3 linked regions of the Herpetosiphon gulosus genome follow. The protein of the gene in region 3 interacts with the protein of the main gene of each other region in a pairwise test. Links are inferred from orthologs where the notes say so. Each region holds a gene or a part of one and is shown on either strand. Other genes may lie near its edges.

Region 1 (5,225 bases), 180 kb from region 3 along the record:
ATCATTTGTTGTCAATGGATTCGCTTTTAATAGTTCTAATATTTTATATATATTAATTTTATCTATAGATGTTTGTATAAACGGCAGTACATTAAAGTAATTATCAGTATTTGGATTTATATCTATAACATCTGGAACGCTAATAAACTTTTCATGTTCTTTACCTTGAGTAATAATATATTGTTTATTTGATTTATTCGTAAGTTGAGCCATTGACATTAATGCCAAATTTATTACATTTGCCCCTCCGGTAAGATTACACCAAATTTCTTTTCCTTGCCGATTAGGAGCTGAAAAATGATAGGTAACTCTTATCACTCTTTTAAGGCATTCTTGGAAATTATTTATATTTAACTTACACCAATAAAGCTTGCGTTTTTTCTTAGGGTCAAAATTTTTCCATTTTGTCAATAATACTCGCTCTATTTCAGTACGAACATCACCTGGTGAAGCGTTACCTATATAGTCAAATGCATTCAATTTTCGTTCAACAACTTCAGGACTAGAGAATAAAACTAATGCTTCAATGTAGCCTGCGTTTTTTTCCGAATGATTAATCCCGCCACTATTTTTAAACAAACGTTGAATCGATTCTGGTGGATTGGGTTTGGCACTCATTTGCAGAGCTTTTTCAATATAATCAACTGCGCAAGTTACTGCTCCAACCGAACGTCCTACACCCATAAAATGGTAAACACCCATTCGACCCTCCAAATATGGTCATTGGTTGGTTTTTAGAGTTGTTCGAGCACGGCGCTCTCTTGGCCGAGCATTGAATAGAGGTTACTCAATAAGCCCTCTTGGGGATTGATGCGATAGCTTGGCTCTAACATCACTTGACCCATCGGATTCGGCAAATAGATCGTAATTGGTTGATCGCCTTCGTAGCCGCGTAACACCCGATCAATCTCTTGCATGCGCCGAATATCAGTTTCGGTGTTGCCTGAGCGTGGCAAATAAATGTGCAGATGATAACGCGGCCCACTTGCAATCGCTACGTTGCTGCTATCTTCAGGCGCTGCAGTTGGCGCAACACTGACTTTACGTCGTGGCCGTGGCACAATGGTAACTGCGGCTGGGGTGGCTTCGCCGTGGCCGTTGCCATTGGGATAATGCCCGTTGCCATTGCCATTACTTGCAGCATAGCCATTGCCATTCGCTGGGGCTGAATTAACGCTGGGTGTGCTCATAGCTGGACGTACCTCAACATACACATCTTCATTGAATGGTTCCTCTGGCATTGGTGCGCCATCATCAAGATACTCGGGCATAGCCTCAACTGCGCCAACCGAACGCCGTACCGCCACCGTAGCCGTAGGCACAGCCTTATTATTCGTTTGTTCAACCTTGAAAGCCGTAACCGATTCAAGCATCAACTGCATTTCGTCGCGGCGATTATCAACCTTGGCCGTAATTTGCACAATCGCATCATCAACCAACAGCTCGGCATATTGCTCCAAGGTTCGCGGAAAGGCCACAAATTCAATTTCGCCCTCAAGATCCTCGACCTTGCCCACCATCATCGAATCGCCTTTTTTGGTTTGGATGCGCTTGGTATTGTTAATCATGCCAATCAAGCGGATGGTTGTACCAATATGCTTTTTATCGATCATGCCAAGGCTGATCCGGCCAGGATCGTGCGGGGCATTGGCTAAGGCTTGAGCCATGGGATGCGCAGAGATATACATTCCCAATAGCTCTTTTTCCCAGTTCAGCAATTCGCGCTGCATTTCGAGGCCAGTTGTGGCTGGAGGGAAGGGAATTGGTGCGATCGTCGGAGTGCTGGTTTGTTCGCCGCCGCCCAGCATATCAAACAGGCTATTTTGGCCTGCTTCACGGGCTTTTTGGGTTTCATGGCCAGCACTAATCGCCCGATCAAGAATCGCAAGTTTCTGGTGACGTGTGCCAGGCAACGAATCCATCGCACCACACTTGACCAAACTTTCCATCACGCGCTTGTTGAGCACCCCGCGATCAACCCGCGCACAAAAGTCTTCGATGCTGCTGAATGGGCCGCTTTCGTCGCGAACTTTCAAAATGGCCTGAATCGGGCCAATCCCAACGTTGCGAATTGCACTCAGGCCAAAGCGAATTCCACGATTGTATTTGATGCCTTCGGGCAGTTCGCCAGCAATATCAACAATCGTAAAGCCTTCTTTGCTACCATTGACATCGGGCGGCGAGACGGCCACGCCCAAGCGCGAGGCTTCGGCCACGCTCTTGGCAACTTCGTCGATCTCGCCCGAAGCGGCTGAGAGCGTTGCAGTCATATATTCGGTGGGATAATTATTTTTGAGCCAAGCCGTTTGATATGAGAGCAAACCGTAAAGTGTCGAGTGCGGACGGTTGAATGAATAGCCAGCAAATGGCAGAATCAGTTCCCACAGTTCATCGGCTTGGGCTTGGGTTAGGCCTTTGCGTAAACACCCTTCTTTAAACCGCACCGAGTTTTCCGCCATCAGTTCTTTGTTTTTCTTGCTGATAGCCTTAATCACGATATAGGCTTCACCAAGCGTATATTCGGCAACTGCTTGGAGCAATTGCATAATTTGTTCTTGATAAACGATAACCCCGTAGGTATCTTCAAGAATTGGCTTGAGAATCGGGTGAATATATTTGATCGCGTGAGGATTATTTTTGTTGTGAATGTAGACTGGAATTTGTTCCAGCGGGCCTGGCCGATAGAGCGCCACCATACCGTACAAATCATCGACCCGGGTGGGCTTGAGTTGCACGAGGTAACGAGTCATGCCCGCCGATTCAAGCTGGAAGACATCGACGGTCTCACCGCGACCAAGCGCTTCAAAGGTTTTCTTATCATCAAGCGGAATATCCGAGAGCCACATGGTTTGGCCGGTGGTTTGCTCGATTAGTTGCAAGGCTTCGGCGGCCACCGACAGGTTGGTCAAGCCCAAAATATCCATTTTGAGCAAGCCCATTTTGGCCAGCGTCGGTCCTTCAAAAGCGGCCATTACCCCATGTTCATCTTTGGTGGTGCGTTGCAATGGCACCATGTTTTCGAGCGGATGGCGACTAACGACGACCCCACAGGCATGAGTTCCGACGCTCTTCATGCGCCCTTCAACTTTACGTGCCCAATCCATCAATTCGCGCAATTTGGGGTCGGTATCATAAATTTGCTTCAGTTCGGGTACTTTATCCAGCGATTTGGCGATCGTCATGCCCACAGGCAAGGTAGGAATTAATTTGGCAACTCGATCAACCTCACTGAGCGGAATATCAAGCACGCGGCCCATATCGCGCAAGGCTGCTTTTGCGCCTAGCGTGCCATAGGTGATAATTTGGGCCACATTTTCACGGCCATATTTAGTTGCAATATAATCGAGAATTTCGCCACGCCGCGCATCGGCAAAGTCGGTGTCGATATCGGGCATTTCCAAGCGTTCGGGCGAGAGAAAGCGTTCGAACAGCAGCTTGTTCTGCACCGGATCAACATCGGTAATGCCTAAGCAGTAAAGCACCAACGAAGCACCTGCCGAACCCCGGGGCAGACATGGAATCCCATTTGAGCGGGCAAATTTAACGTAATCCCAAACGATCAACATATAATCCGGAAAGCCAGTTTGATTGATTACGTCAAGTTCATAACTCAGGCGCTGCACATATTCCTCAGTGGGATTGCCATTACAGCGCTTGATCAAGCCTTCTTCGCAAATCAGCCGCAAGTACGAAGCAGCATCGTGGCCTTCAGGAATATCAAATTCGGGCAATTCGACCCGCCCGAAATCGAGTTTCAGGTTACACATATCGGCGATCCGGCGGGTATTTTCCATCGGAGCCGTGCCATAGATCTTGTAGCGATCCCACATTTCATCGCCCGACATAATGTGGTAGGTTTCGTCCATTTGATAATTTTTCGAGCACAACTCTTGCAGCGTCAAGTTGAAGCCCATCGCCATCACCCGCGAATGGGTATCGAGATCTTCACGGCGCACAAAGTGAGTATCGTTGGTCGCCACCAAAGGCACATGCATTTCATTGGCGATTCGCACCAACTCTTCGTTAATTTCGACCAGTTCGGGGGTATTGTTGTGCAGTTGCAATTCGATGAAATAATTCTCAGGCCCGAATAAATCGCGGAACCATGCCACCGTTTCGATGGCTTTTTGGCGTTGTTTAGCTTGAACTTGCTGAATCACTTCGCCCGCGATACACGACGATGTGACGATCAAGCCTTCGTGATACTGCTCAAGCAACTGGCGATCGATCCGTGGCCGCGCAAAAATGCCTTTGCCCATACCATCGAGATGTGAGCGCGAGGTCAATTTCACCAAATTGCGATACCCAACCTCATTTTGAGCGATCAACAGCAAGTGATAATAATTTTTGCCGCCCTTGACCATGGGATCTTTAATCGAGTTGGGGGCGATATAGGCTTCCATACCAATAATCGGCTTGACATTGGCTTTTTTGGCGTTGGCATAAAACTCCATCGCGCCATACATCACACCGTGGTCGGTTATGGCGATGCTGTCCATCTGAAGTTCAGCCGCACGTTCGGCAATGGCCTTGGTTGTGGCATAGCCATCAAGCAAGCTATACTCCGAGTGAACGTGAAGATGGACAAAATCTTTCATAACAAACCTCTTCTATGGCTAGAGTTGCCCATAGCGAAAGCCGCCCACAAACTGGCGGCAAAAGAGCAAAAAATGCTTTACACAAATTGAGTGCAAAAGGTGGTTTTTAGGCCATCGCTATGGTAGAGAAAACGCTTATTCTCAGCTTGGTGTGTCAAGGGAGCGTGTAGTGTACTCAGAATTTGAGGTAAAAAAGCCCGTTTTGCTGGCTCCCGCTTAGTCTTTGTATTATACCATAGCTGTTTGTGGATAACTACGTGAATAAGCTGTGGATTAAAGGTGTAAAACATTATGTCGAGGTTTCTGCATAATCGCAGCTAGTAGGTTAAACCCCAAGTGGGTTTGATCAAGTGACATCAATCAAACCCACTTGGGTAGCCTCAACAGCGATTAATCAACGTCTTATTTAGCGCGCAACCTGCGGCAAATAGAACAAATATGTTGTAGTTTCGGGCGGGACAAAGCTAAGTGCTGCCACACCCAACGAAGAGTCGCACCAAGGTTGTAGCATCCCAACGCGCTAACGTACCAGTCGTAACCTTATCGAAGCGCTCGAACAGCCCATCAAGATATAAAAAGAATGATCGGCAACCAATACTTTCAGCACTTGATCGAAGGTTGCAACTC
Region 2 (3,818 bases), on a different replicon or contig from region 3:
TTGCGACCTGGGCCAACTGCCCAGAGATAGCCAACTGTTGCGGCGATTAAGCCAAAAAGCAGCGGCCAATCAAGCGTCCAGTCATTCATTTGCTTACCACAATACAGGTTGGAACAGGGCAAAGAAGCCCAACATCATCAACAGCACACACACAATTGGGAAGACAAACAGCGTCCCAAACATGCGGCGATCGCCTTTAAGGTGCATATAGAACATCATCACAATTGCGCCTTTGATTGTCATCAATCCAAGCAACAATGCGACTTCTAATTGTTTGGCCATAATCTCAGCTTTGTTGATGATCGGCAGGGCAATTTCAATCCCCGTCATCACCAACAAGACAAAGAAAATGATCACATACAACTTAGCATGGCTGTGATGCGCTTCGTGTTCGGTTGGGGCGTGTTCATCATGACCGTGGGCCATTATGTACTCCTTGGATAAATAATGGTTAGATCAGATAGATCACCGTAAAGATCAAGACCCACACTAAGTCCACAAAGTGCCAATATAAGCCGCCTAGCTCGACAGCCATATAATTGCCAGCATTGTAGCGCTCAGGGTGGCGAATTGCCGAAACTAACAATGATGTGAGCCAAACTACCCCAACTGCAACGTGGGTTCCGTGGAAACCCGTTACAAAGAAGAAGGTCGAGCCAAACATCATATTTTTAATCGTCACACCTTGGTGAACAATGTGATAGAACTCGTAAACCTGACCACCCAAGAAGACCAAACCACAGACGATAGTGGCCCCCAACCAAAAGCGGAAACGCTTTTGATTATTGGTTTTAACCCCATCTAGCGCCAACACCATTGTCAAACTACTAGTCAACAAGATGAAAGCTAGAATCGAGGTCAATACATTATCGCCAAACAAGGTGCGAACTGCCGCAACATCATAATTGGCTTTGCTTGCTGATGGCGCAACAACCCCACGCATTGAAAGGTGGGTAACCACCAAAGCCCCGAAGAAAAACACTTCTGAGCCAAGGAACGTCCACATGCCCAGTTTGCGTAAATCGAGGCCACGCCCAGGATCATTTTTATCGATATCGCGCACGACTGCCTGTGCCATAGATTCTCCCAAATAACTGGGCTCGGTGTCGATCATGCAATCGACACCGAGCAAGGTTGTTTACAGCACCGGATCTTGGGCAATTTCGCCGACCCAGCGATTCATGCCGACGAAGGCAATTGCCAAGGCCACCAAGATCAAGGGAATCCCAATCAATGGCGCAGAGGCGAGGTTGAGCATGCCATAGGCCAGCACAAACAAGCCAAACGAGAAGATGATTGGGGCAAACGATGGCGGTGGCAAGTGGGGATGGAAATCGTAATTGATCGTCATGCCCCGACCTTCGCCACTATATTTGTTATCCCACAAGGGGCGACGGCTATGCACAATGTATTCCACATCGAAGTTGTGGGCTGGTGGTGGCGAGGTGGTCGCCCATTCCAGGGTTGCGGCATCCCATGGGTCGTTGCCCGCAGGAGCGCCCTTGCGCAAGCTGATGATAAAGTTGACGATAAACACCAACGTGCCCAAGGCGATACAAAATGCCCCAATGGTTGAGAGCAGGTTGTAGAAATCCCAGCCTTGGTTTTGTTGATACGTCCAGACCCGCCGTGGCATGCCTTGCAACCCAAGCATATGTTGTGGGAAGAAGGTCAAATTAAAGCCCAGCATCAAAATCCAGAAGTGCCATTTGCCGATCCGTTCGCTCATCATCTTGCCAGTAATTTTGGGGAACCAATAGTAGGATGCACCAAACAAGGCAAAGACAGCGCCACCAAACAGCACATAGTGGAAGTGGGCAACCACAAAGTAGCTATCGGTAACTTGCAAGTCGAACGGCGCAGCCGCCAACGAAACCCCGGAAATCCCGCCGATCACAAACATGGCGATAAAGCCAAGGCTGAACAGCATTGGGGTTTTGAAGCGCAACTCACCACGCCACAAGGTTGCTAGCCAGTTGAAGATTTTGACCCCAGTCGGAACCGAAATCAACATCGAAGCAGCAGCAAAGAAGGTGTCGGCAATCACGCCCAAGTTGGTGGCAAACATGTGGTGTGCCCACACGGTGAAGCCCAACACGCCGATTGCTACCCCAGAGTAGGCCACAAACTCGTAACCGAAGATTGGCTTACGTGAAAAGACTGGCAACATTTCTGAAACCACGCCGAAGGCGGGCAGAATCATAATGTACACTTCGGGGTGACCAAAGAACCAGAACAAGTGTTGCCACAACAGTGGGTCGCCACCAGCAGCAGGCAAGAAGAAGTTGGTACCAAAGTTGCGGTCAAAGAACAGCAAGGTGATCCCAACCGTGATGCTTGGCAAGGCAAAAATCAACAAGAATGAGGTAACGAAGCTCATCCAAACGAACAGCGGCATCCGATTAAAACGCATGCCAGGTGCACGGAGCCTGATAATCGTTACGATGATGTTGACCGAGCCAGCCAGCGAGGAAACCCCCAGCAGCTGCAAACCCAGCACCCAATAATCCATCCCTCGGGTAACCGAGTAGGTGGTTGAGGTCAGTGGAGCATAAGCAAACCAGCCAGCATCGGGAGCGCCGCCGCCGAAGACAAAGCTGGAATACATGACAATCCCGCCGAACAACAAGAGCCAATAGCTCATGGCGTTCATGCGTGGGTAAGCCATATCGCCTGCGCCAATCATCAAGGGCACAAAATAGTTCATAAACCCAGCGTTGACTGGCATAATTGCCATAAACACCATGGTTGTGCCGTGCATCGTAAAGACTTGGTTATAAGCTTCGGGTGTCAGCAGCGTATTTTGGGGCGTACCAAGCTGCAAACGGATGAGCAACGCCTCAAGCCCACCGATCACAAAGAACAAAAAGGCAGTCACTGCATACATGATGCCAATTTTTTTATGATCGACAGTGGTGATCCATTCCAACCAACCCCGCCGTTGCTTAGCTGGGGCGTGATGGAGGGTACTTACGTCAGTTGCCATACGGCCCTCCTACTGCTGACCTTTAACACTGGTGCCAGGATTGAGGCTTTCCAGATAATCGACTAACTCGGTAATTTCTGCTTCGGTCAGGGTATCGGCCTTGATCGCGGTGGTCATAATGTTGCCACGCTTGACTGCATCAGGGTCGTCTAACCAAGCATAGAGATGTTCACGGGTATTATCGACGGTGCCAGCGGCAATCGTCATGCGGCCACCGAAGTGAGTCAAATCGGGGCCGGTAATACCAGCGGCGTTGGTGCCACGTACCACATGACAACCGATACAATTTTTGGTAAACGATTCAGGCAAGTTGGTGTTAACCGCTACTTGGCTTTGCTCAGTTGACCATTTTTGGAAGTCAGCAGGGCTAGCTACAACTACGCGCATTTTCATATAGGCGTGTTGGCCACCACAATACTCGGCACATTGGCCCCAGAATACGCCTGGCGAGCCATCGGCTACATCATCGGCTTTAAACCACAAGCCACTCTCGCGATTGGGCATCACGTCGCGCTTGCCTGCCAAGCCAGGAATCCAGAAGTCGTGGATTACGTCAACCGAGGTCATTTTCACGTCGATATAGCTTCCTGATGGAATCCATAACTCGTTGGCAGTGACCAAAGGTTTACCGCTCGCATCCTTAATATCAGGATACTGGAACTCCCACCACCACTGATGGCCGATAACCTTGACATTCAAGGTATTACCAGCAGCTTCAGCCGGCATGAACTCGATTTTGCGAATCGTGTCGAAGGTAAAGACGAAAATGACAATCGCAATAATTGCTGGCACGATTGTCCAAGCAATTTCAACCTTCGTATTGCCATGGATC
Region 3 (3,643 bases):
CAGCTGGGGCATAAAATTGGCCGCGCACTGCGCCGCGCCGTGAAGGCCGAAGCTCCCGAGGCCTATTTGCTCGGCGAGCACTTCTATGATGGCACGAATCATCTTCAAGGCGATGAACTTGATGCCAGCATGAACTATCGTGGTTTTACCTTCCCCACTTTGCAATGGTTGGTTGGCTTCGATATGGCTTCGGTTTGGAATCTCGTTTGGGAAGATCGGGCATTATTGCCGACTGAAGCCTTGGGCGAGCAATGGCGAGCCTTCTTGGCGGTGATTCCATGGCAAGTCGCTTTGCAACAATTCAATCTGCTCGATTCGCACGATACACCACGCTTGTTGACGATTGTTGGTGGTGATCTGGCTTTGCATCAAGTTGCGGTTACGCTGCAAATGACCTTTCCGGGCGTGCCTTGCATTTATTATGGCGATGAAGTGGGCTTGCAAGGCGGCGGCGATCCTGAGTGTCGCGGCTGTATGCCATGGGATGCACAGGCTTGGAATCACGATCTTTTAGGGTTTTATCGTTCGCTGATTGGACTCCGCCGCAGTTCGAGCGCTTTGAGCGTTGGTGGATTTCAATTATTGCTCGCCGAAGGTGATACAGTGGCCTTTATGCGGCGCAGTGCTGATGAGTGTTTGTTGATTGTTGCCCAGCGGGCTGCCACCAATATTCCACCAATTCCGATGCTCGCAACTGGACTGGCTGATGGGACAAGTTTTGTTCTAGTTGCTGGCCCAACTGAAATTGCGATTCAGGCTGGGGTATTGGTTTTGCCACAAACTGGCATCAGCGCCAGTTTGTGGCGAATGCAGCAGCCTAAGGCAGAAGGGAATTATGAGGGATGAACCTTAGAGCAGAGGTGCAGAACCCAGAGCTCTAGGCTATTAGAGATTCGTTAGCTCCATTTGATTCTCTCGTTCAAAAGCCAATAACCTAGAGCCAATGCTCCTTCGCGTTCTTCGTAGTTCCAAGCCTTACCCCTACCTCTGATTCCTATGCTAATCAGGCTCAAAGCCCAAAATATCGATGCGTGAATTGCTCAGCACAACCCAATCGCCAGTTTGCAGCTGCTCGTTGGGCAATTTGGCTACATTCGGGCCAGTTAATGTGGTGCGCAAGCCAATACTGCCAACGCCGACTGCAATAATTGCCTCAACATAGCTGACTGCATAGCCCAAATCGTCGCGTCGCTCCCAGGTAATCAAATCTTGGACGCAGCCATAAGCCAAGGGCATGGTGCTCAAACCATTGCCAACCTCTGGCTCAATCCCCATACGTTGGGTATCAGCGGGCTGCAAAGCGACACGGCTCAGTTGAAATACCAATCGTGCCATTCCATATCGCCCAGCGTGAGCATGATTGACATGATTATGCCGATCAACTACCCCTAGCCGAACTTGCTTGAAACCGAGCACAATCAAGGGCAAGAAGCGTTGGCCGCTCGTATGCATGCGGCCAGGTATCAATTCTTCGAAGCACGCATGCAGCTGTAGCGCTTGAGATTTTGGAAAACGCATCAGCTTCGGCTCCCTAGTTGCTTGAGTTTTTCGGCAGCGGCAGCAATTGTTTCGGGCTTTTTGGCAAAGCAAAAGCGCACCATCCCCGATTGATAGCCATCGTGGTAAAACGCTGAGGGTGGAATCGCCGCCACGCCAATTTCGCTAATCAGATAGCGGCAAAATTCGGCATCATTATCCCAGCCTAAATCGCGAATATCGGCCATCACGAAATAGGTGCCTTGCGGCGGCAACACATACAATCCAGCATCACGCAAGACCTTGACCAATTGCTCGCGGCGGGCATTATAAAATTGCAATAATTGGCGTTCGTAGGGTTCGCCTGCATTCAAGCCAACTACTGCTGCCGCTTGCAAGGGCGTGGCGCTAGCAAAGGTCACAAATTGATGCACCCGTCGAATCGCCTCAGTTAGCGAATTTGGCGCAATTGCATAGCCAATTTTCCAGCCTGTGACGCTAAATGTTTTGCCAGTGCTGCTAATCGTAACCGTGCGCTCCCACATGTCAGGCAAGGTGGCAATCGAGCAATGCTGATAATCTTCAAACACCAAACGATCATAGACTTCATCGCTGATCACCAAGAGATCATGCTCAATTGCAATCGCCGCCAACTGGCTCAGCTCGGTGCGTGACCAAACCTTGCCCGTCGGATTATGCGGCGTGTTCAAAATAATCGCCTTGGTTTGGGGGGTAATTGCGGCGCGAACTTGGGCAAAATCTACCTCCCAACGTGGTTCGTGCAAGCGAATATAGCGTGGTATGCCGCCCGCCATCAGCACATTCGGCGGATACGAATCGTAGAACGGCTCGAAAATCAAAACCTCATCGCCAGGGTTGATCAACGCCATAATCGTGGCAAACATGGCCTCAGTTGCTCCGCTAGTGACGGTAATTTCAGCATCGGGGTCAACCGAAACCTTGCTATGGCGTTCCCATGTCCGCGCAATCGCCGCTCGCAAAGTTGGCAAGCCAGTGCTTGGCGCATATTGATTGAGATCAGCGTTGATAGCACTACAAGCAGCATCTTTTAAAAATGCTGGGCCAGCAAAATCAGGAAAGCCTTGGCCGAGATTAATCGCTTGATAACGCGCAGCCAAAGCACTAATTTCACTAAAAATTGATGTACCAAAGCCAGCTAAGCGATTGGCGGATTTGGGATGCACAACGAGCCTCCTAGCCTGTAATCACAACTTTACCAGCGCCGCCTTCAGTGGCCACGCGCACAATTCCAGCGAGATCATCAAGCGCAACGGTGGTATCAACATGGGGCGCTAAACGACCATCAGCAAACATTGCGCTGACTTCAGCGATCAATGTGCCAATTGCTTGGGGGGTTTGGCGGTTGAGCCAGCGGCCCAGCCAAAAACCGCGAATTGTCGCCTCGCTAAACACAATCCGGCCATCAACTTGAATCGGCTCGCCGCTCAACAAACCATAAATAATTAATTGACCATAAGCCGCTAAGGCATTGACGACGGCTGTGCCAGTTTCGCCAGCCACCGCATCAATAGCCTTACCAATGCCTTTTTGTCCCGTAATGTCCTTCCAACGTTTAGCTAAATCGTCGCCAGGCAACGTGATTACGCCGAGCGCACCAGCATCAAGCAACGCTTGGGCTTGCTCAGGTTTGCGCACCGTTGCCACCACTTTGAAGCCGCGCACTGCTGCCAATTGCAACATAGCACGGCCCAAGTGCGAAGCGCCAGCGGTTACTAGCACAGGCTCGTCGGGCTGCAACTGCAACTCATCGCTCATAATCCAAGCGGTCAAATAATTAACCCAGGTACAAGCTGCTTGGGCATCGCTGAGCGCAGCCGGAGTTGGCACTAAAAACTGCGGTTTGACCACCGCATACTCGCGCCATGTGCCAGCAGTACCAACCGCACCGAGCATCAAGATGACCCGATCGCCAACCGACCAGCCAGTAACGCCCTCGCCGAGCGCCTCGATCACCCCGGCGGCCTCATTACCAGGGACAGCTGGCAAGCTTGGGCGCACCCCATACGTCCCTTGGATGGTGTAGACATCAGATGGATTGATTGACCGAGCGGTTAGGCGGACTAAAACCTCGCCAGCGCCAGCGGTTGGGGTTGGTTGTTCGACCAACTGCAACACATCTGCCAAG

Evidence for each region.
Region 1: the proteins of ABEB26_RS02870 (region 3) and dnaE interact in binary tests that used the Escherichia coli proteins (3 or more experiments, as listed by UniProt). The link is inferred for Herpetosiphon gulosus from one-to-one orthologs.
Region 2: the proteins of ABEB26_RS02870 (region 3) and ctaD interact in binary tests that used the Escherichia coli proteins (3 or more experiments, as listed by UniProt). The link is inferred for Herpetosiphon gulosus from one-to-one orthologs.

What each region holds. Positions count from the first base shown.
Region 1 is NZ_BAABRU010000002.1:1,791-7,015, forward strand. Bases 535-4,922 are described here. They hold dnaE (DNA polymerase III subunit alpha), read right to left. Parts: upstream 4,599-4,922; coding sequence 735-4,598; downstream 535-734. Other genes in these bases: ABEB26_RS02070 (hypothetical protein), read right to left, coding at 535-702. In the rest of the region: more of ABEB26_RS02070, read right to left, coding at 1-534; ABEB26_RS02080 (hypothetical protein), read right to left, coding at 5,063-5,225. UniProt on the Escherichia coli protein: DNA polymerase III is a complex, multichain enzyme responsible for most of the replicative synthesis in bacteria. This DNA polymerase also exhibits 3' to 5' exonuclease activity. The alpha chain is the DNA polymerase catalytic subunit.
Region 2 is NZ_BAABRU010000001.1:454,238-458,055, reverse strand. What follows is about bases 563-3,543. They hold ctaD (cytochrome c oxidase subunit I), read right to left. Parts: upstream 2,987-3,543; coding sequence 1,139-2,986; downstream 563-1,138. Other genes in these bases: coxB (cytochrome c oxidase subunit II), read right to left, coding at 2,996-3,543; ABEB26_RS01985 (cytochrome c oxidase subunit 3), read right to left, coding at 563-1,078. Outside these bases: ABEB26_RS01995 (cytochrome c oxidase assembly protein), read right to left, coding at 1-89; ABEB26_RS01990 (cytochrome C oxidase subunit IV family protein), read right to left, coding at 94-426; more of ABEB26_RS01985, read right to left, coding at 452-562; more of coxB, read right to left, coding at 3,544-3,818. UniProt on the Escherichia coli protein: Cytochrome bo(3) ubiquinol oxidase is the terminal enzyme in the aerobic respiratory chain of E.coli that predominates when cells are grown at high aeration.
Region 3 is NZ_BAABRU010000002.1:186,014-189,656, forward strand. Bases 600-3,405 are described here. They hold ABEB26_RS02870 (methionine aminotransferase), read right to left. Parts: upstream 2,682-3,405; coding sequence 1,518-2,681; downstream 600-1,517. Other genes in these bases: malZ (maltodextrin glucosidase), read left to right, coding at 600-846; ABEB26_RS02865 (hypothetical protein), read right to left, coding at 1,000-1,518; ABEB26_RS02875 (zinc-dependent alcohol dehydrogenase family protein), read right to left, coding at 2,692-3,405. Also shown: more of malZ, read left to right, coding at 1-599; more of ABEB26_RS02875, read right to left, coding at 3,406-3,643. UniProt on the Escherichia coli protein: Shows aminotransferase activity with methionine and histidine as substrates, and to a lesser extent also with phenylalanine.